DNA from 2 places in the Paenibacillus sp. FSL P4-0184 genome. Region 2 is predicted to be linked to the other one. Evidence: riboswitches for the same ligand, from Rfam matches in the RefSeq annotation. Region 2 holds a riboswitch; the other holds the start of a gene.
The links. Region 2 has a riboswitch for glycine ahead of gcvT (glycine cleavage system aminomethyltransferase GcvT). Riboswitches for the same ligand answer to the same signal wherever they lie in the genome.
Positions count from the first base shown of each region.

Region 1: another riboswitch for glycine. It lies ahead of MKY52_RS09490 (amino acid permease); the one in region 2 lies ahead of gcvT (glycine cleavage system aminomethyltransferase GcvT).

Region 1 covers NZ_JBBORN010000001.1:2,194,499-2,197,633, reverse strand. Annotated here, with positions in the region: gene MKY52_RS09490 (amino acid permease) at 1-1,112, opposite strand, end outside; glycine riboswitch at 1,247-1,327, opposite strand; gene adhP (alcohol dehydrogenase AdhP) at 1,525-2,541, shown strand; partial or broken gene MKY52_RS09480 (alpha/beta fold hydrolase) at 2,708-2,970, shown strand; gene MKY52_RS09475 (hypothetical protein) at 2,941-3,135, opposite strand, start outside.
Region 2 covers NZ_JBBORN010000001.1:2,688,653-2,691,787, reverse strand. Annotated here, with positions in the region: gene MKY52_RS11585 (flagellar motor protein MotB) at 1-58, shown strand, start outside; gene gcvH (glycine cleavage system protein GcvH) at 475-867, opposite strand; glycine riboswitch at 1,145-1,243, shown strand; gene gcvT (glycine cleavage system aminomethyltransferase GcvT) at 1,429-2,541, shown strand; gene gcvPA (aminomethyl-transferring glycine dehydrogenase subunit GcvPA) at 2,648-3,135, shown strand, end outside.

The sequences.
Region 1 (3,135 bases), 490 kb from region 2:
CCCCACACCCATATAAAACAAATGGCGCTTATCGTTGTCACGATTCCAAAAGCCTGCTCCGGAATAAGTTTACTTAAAAGAGCCCCTACAGATATGACGATTGTAGAAATGAATAACGAGTTACCTGGTACATGGTTTTTATTTAGTTTGCCCAAATGAGGTGGCGCCTGGTTATTTCTACTCAAATTATAGAGAATTCGACTTGTCGAGAACATCCCACTATTACAAGCGGAAGCGGCTGAAGTTAATACAACAAAATTAATAATCCCTGCGGCAATTGGAATCCCTACTAAAGTAAAGGTTTTTACAAAAGGACTCTCTGCCGGGCTGAGCTCCGTCCAAGGGTTAATGCATAGCAGGACGAAAAGCGCACCAACATAGAAGAACAGAATCCGTAAAGGAATTTTATTAATCGCCGATGGGATATTTTTTTCCGGATCCGCTGTTTCCGCTGCCGACACCCCGACCAATTCCACACCTACGTAAGCAAATACAACCATTTGAAAAGAAAATAAGAAGCCTGATATGCCGTTCGGAAAAAAGCCCCCATGCTCCCATAGGTTTCGTATCGTCACCGATCCTGCATCCGTCTTAAACCCAATGATCAGTAAAATGACCCCAAGACCAATCAAGGCGAGAATCGTAATTACCTTAATTAAAGCAAACCAAAATTCGAGTTCCCCAAAACTTTTTACAGTTAATAGATTAAGTCCTAATAACACGACTAGACAGGCGATGGCAGGAACCCATTGCGGGATATCAAACCAGTACTGTACATATACGCCAACAGCAATGACATCAGCCATAGCCGTCATGATCCAGCAAAACCAATAGGTCCAACCGGTAATGAATGCGACCCGTGATCCAAGGTAGTCTTCAGCAATATCCGTAAACGATTGATAGCCCGCTTTAGATAATAGGAGTTCTCCCAGTGCTCTCATCACAAAAAACACAGCAATACCCACGATTAAATACGTGATCATAATGGATGGGCCTGCCTTCTCTATCGCCTTGCCTGATCCCAAGAATAATCCTGTACCGATGGTGCCACCAATAGCAATAAGTTGAACATGCCGATTAGCCAGCTCTCTCTTTAATTCTGGTTGTGCCATACCTAGTTCCCCCTTGTGAGTACAATAAATTGGAATAAAAAAAGAGAGATTGGATGTCATCCAATCTCCCAGATCGTAAGAATATCAAATAATATTCGCCCTGCTGATGGCGATCAGCATGACAAATACATATTCAGTACTCTTCTGTCCTTTTGCCTGAGATTGTGAACCCTTCGGCGCCGCGGAATTTCCGCAGTCTCTCCAGAAGCTGCTCCAGCTAAAGTGTAATCCTTAGCCATCATAGCTCGTGAATTATGAAGTTGATAAAGCGGTAACGCAGTAAAGCTGTTCTGATATTCTAACATATTACTTGTGATGTGAGTGTTAATCAGTGATAAAAGTCTCAAGAATTTAAAGTTAGCCTCATGAACATACTACTTTTTGAAAAGCAAAAAACTAAAGGAGTATGCTAATGAAAGCCGCTGTAGTAAAACAATTTAAAGAAAAGTTAGAGCTACAAGACGTACCTAAACCAAAACCCGGACCCAAAGAAATTCTTGTCCACATTCAGGCGTGCGGAGTGTGTCATACTGATTTGCATGCTGCTCATGGCGATTGGCCTGCCAAACCAAAGCTCCCTCTAATTCCCGGACATGAAGGCGTTGGGATTATTGAAGAAATAGGTGAAGGAGTTGCACACTTAAAGGTAGGAGACCGAGTAGGAATTCCATGGCTGTACTCAGCCTGCGGTCATTGTGAGTATTGTCTTACAGGAAGAGAGACTCTTTGTCTGGATCAAAAAAATTCTGGATATTCCGTAGATGGTGGATATGCAGAATATTGTGTGGCAGCTGCCGATTATGTAGTGAAGGTTCCTGATAATCTAAGCTTCATCGAAGCGGCACCTTTATTTTGCGCTGGCGTTACGACCTATAAAGCTTTGAAAGTGTCAGGTGTAAAGCCAGGTGAATGGGTAGCCATTTTCGGCGTCGGAGGATTGGGTCATCTTGGTGTACAATATGCAAAGGTGATGGGAATGAACGTAGTGGCCATCGACACTTCAGATGAAAAGATGGAGCTTGCGAAACAACTTGGTGCAGACAAAACCGTAAACGCATTAAAAGAAGATGCCGCAGATTGGATTCAAAAAGAACTCGGCGGAGTGCATGGTGTTGTTTGTACAGCGGTTGCAAAAAAAGCATTCGACCAAGCCTATCGAGCCATTCGCCGCGGCGGTACCTGCGTCATGGTTGGGCTGCCCCCTGAATCCATGGATGTTCCTATCTTTGATACGGTATTAAACGGTACAAAGGTAGTCGGTTCGATTGTCGGCACTCGCAAAGATTTACAAGAAACATTACAATTCGCTGCAGAAGGAAAAATAAAAACCATTATTGAGACACGTAAACTAGAAGATATTAATGAGATCTACGATCTGATGTTAGAAGGCAAAATCAATGGTCGAATCGTTCTTGATATGACGAAATAATCCGAAAGAAAACATGCTCGAAAAGTACTGCTTTTCGGGTTTTTTTATGCCTAAAAATCCCCCTACTAGCAATACTTTTCTGCGCAATGTTTCTGTTGTGATCAATCAAGCTCTGCGCGGGAGAACGGATTTGAAGTTCATCAGGAAGTACTGACAGCTCGCCCTTATGCCAATTATCGATCATCTGTGGGGAGAAGCATTCGGAGAACTGAATCTTATACAATCACTCGCTAAATTCAACAAACCAGTATTTATCGGTTTAGGTAGTTATGATTATTTGGTAGCGCCTGTTTCACTTTGGAATTCTGTTGATGAGACCTATGAGCACGTAAAAAAGTGATCTTTGAGCATAGTGGTCACAATCCGATGTTTGAAGAACCTCAAACCTTTGACAAAGAGCTAAGCAAGTGGATTCTTGAGGGCAATTGAGGCTTCCCTTTGAATAACGAAAAACACTAAGTTAATTCTTAGTGTTTTTTTATTTCCTGCCCCTTTTGGTTTCGCCCAAATAAGTTTTACCATTATGTCTAAAGGCGAAAACTCCGCCTCGGTGTTGATTAATTCCATATCCTTCCTCAATTCTTCATCCTCAAC
Region 2 (3,135 bases):
GCAAAAGAACCGCCGTGTAGAGATCATTGTGCTTCGTCAACTTCAAGAGGGTGCCTAAAAAATGTTTTACTCAGAGCTAGTTACAATAGCTAGGCCTGTGCGGGAGCGAATCTGCTTATCAACATACCAAAATGAGCCCACCACTATTTATTACGGAAATACTCCCTGATTATCTGCCTATTCCCTTGTCCAGGCGCAGAATTAGGGAATTCCTCCCTGATTAATACCCTATTTAGTCAGAAATAGCGCTTTTCACTGAAATTTTAGGGAGGAATACCCTAAAACCCTTAGTGTCACGCTATACTCGTCTAAAATAAGGGAGGTTTTCCATAATTCCAAACAGTCCCAGGATTTAACTCAAAAATTCACCACCACTATCTATATAAAAACACCAAACAGCAAGTCCCCAAAAACGGAAACTTGCTGCTATAAATATCACATTCGGTGAATTTAATATTCAGAAAAATTTTAGAATTACTCCCCTACCAATGCACGATATCCAGCTGCATCTAGCAGTCCTTTTACAGCATCAGCATACTCTCCGTCCACTTCAATTTCAAAAATCCAACCCTCGCCATAAGGCTTATCGTTGATCAGTTCTGGACTAGCTTCTAAACCGTCATTAATCTTGGTAACCGTCCCTGAGACGGGTGAATACAGTTCCGATACGGTCTTAACGGATTCAATACTGCCTACGCTGTCGCCAGCTGAAATGGCCGAACCCACTTCTGGAAATTCCACAAATACGATATCGCCTAACAAATGCTGAGCATGATCCGTAATCCCAACACGTACTACGCGTCCTTCCACTTGCTGTGCCCACTCATGCTCTTCGCTGTAAAGAAGGTTATCTAAAACTTCACTCATTTCAAGCCGCCTCATTTCCAAATTGGAATTCTAAATTTAGTTATAGCCTAAGTGATCGCGGAGCATAATGTCAATATTACTAAAAGCAAAATAAATTTGTCGTTTTTTTGACTTTTTCTTGTTGACAGCGCCCTCCTATACCCGTTTAATGGAGACATACAAGAAGAAACGACGATGTCGTCTTTTTATAGACGATAACCGTTTCTCGAAGAAATATAAGGATAATGTATAATGTGAAACATATACTTTCTTATATTTGAAACAAATACAGTTGCGGATGATGGCATAGGGAGAGACTGTCTCACTTGAAGACGGCGCCGAAGGAGTAAGCCCTAACAGGGGTGAATCTCTCAGGCAAAAGGACCTTTGTCGGACGTACCTCTGGAGAGCATCAGACGCGAGGCTGAGTGCGTCAGGTCACCAACGGGGAAACTTGCATGTTAGTTACGCAGGGTAACTCTCAGGTACAAAGGACAGAGCAGAAAGCGATTAGTGCATTTATGCATGATTGCTTCTGCCTGTCCTTTTTTTCGTATGTAATCAGACTAGGGGAGTGACGACATGGATGCTTTGAAAAGAACGCCTTTTTATGATCTCTATTCCGCTTATGCGGAGTCCAGGTGCATTGATTTTGGCGGCTGGGAGCTGCCAGTACAGTTTACAGGTATCGTGAAGGAGCATGAGGCTGTTCGCCAGCAGGCTGGACTGTTCGATGTATCGCATATGGGTGAATTCATGGTGATCGGAAGCGGCGCTGAAGCCTTCTTACAAAAAATGACGACCAACGATGTCAGCCGCCTTACCGATGGTGCGGCACAATATACGCTGCTCTGTTATCCAAACGGCGGGGTGGTCGACGATTTACTCGTGTATCGACTAAGTGAAGGCCGTTATATGCTTGTCGTAAATGCCTCCAACATCGATAAGGACTTCCAATGGCTGCAAGAACATCTGACCTCTGAATTCGGTGAAGTCACACTCACTAATGTCTCTGACGAGACGCTTTTGCTCGCCTTGCAAGGTCCGCTGGCAGAGACCATACTCGCAGAAGTTACTGATGCACCGATCTCAACGCTCAAGCCTTTCCACTTCATCGAACGCGCAACCGTCTGCGGTGTAGAAGTACTGATCTCCCGTACGGGTTATACCGGTGAAGATGGCTTCGAAATTTACGCTCCGCTGGATGTGGCAGCAACGTTATGGAACGGCCTTCTCGCAGCTGGCTCTCCTCACGGATTAACACCTGCTGGACTGGGCGCACGGGATACGCTTCGTTTCGAGGCAAAATTGCCACTGTACGGTCAGGAGCTGTCGGCTGACATCACGCCTCTTGAAGCTGGAGTACAGTTCTTCGTGAAGCTGGACAAAGCGGATTTCATCGGACGCGATGCGTTGATACAGCAAAAAGAAGCGGGTCTCCCCCGCCGTCTTGTCGGTCTAGAAATGATTGATCGAGGCATTCCACGCTCCCATTACCCAGTCTATGCGGACGGCATCAAAATCGGAGAGGTCACAACCGGAACCCAATCTCCAACGCTGAAACGCAACCTGGGATTAGCTTTGCTTGATACAGCTTACAGTGAAATAGGCACAGAGGTTTTCGTAGAGATACGTGGCAAGCAGCTTAAAGCTGTCGTGATTAAGGCCCCTTTTTACAAGTATAAACGCCTTTAGCGTCCATATTAGGACGGTGAACTTTTAAGCGAGAAATAAAAGGATAAAGTATAACGTGAAAATTGTACTTTCTTATATTTTAAAAAAGCCAAGGAGTGAAACCTTAATGAAGCACCGTTATCTGCCCATGACAGCACAGGACCGCGTAGAGATGATGGAAACCGTCGGGATTCAGTCCATAGATGAGCTGTTCTCCGATATTCCTGAAGCCGTCCGTTATCAAGGCACTATGCCGATGTCTGAACCACTCGATGAGTACGCCCTGCTACGTCACATGAAAGGTCTCGCTGACCGAAATGCCGACTTCGATTCACATGCCAGCTTCCTCGGCGCCGGATTATACGACCATCACATCCCTGTGGTGATCAACCATGTCATTTCCCGTTCAGAATTCTACACTGCTTACACCCCTTATCAACCGGAGATCAGCCAAGGCGAACTGCAAGCGATCTTCGAATTCCAATCCTACATTTGCGAACTAACCGGTATGAAAGTAGCCAATGCCAGCATGTATGATGGCGCAACCGCATTATCCGAAGCAGCCGTCCTCGCAGCTGGTGCTACCAAACGCAAAAAATTAATTGTCTCCCGCAC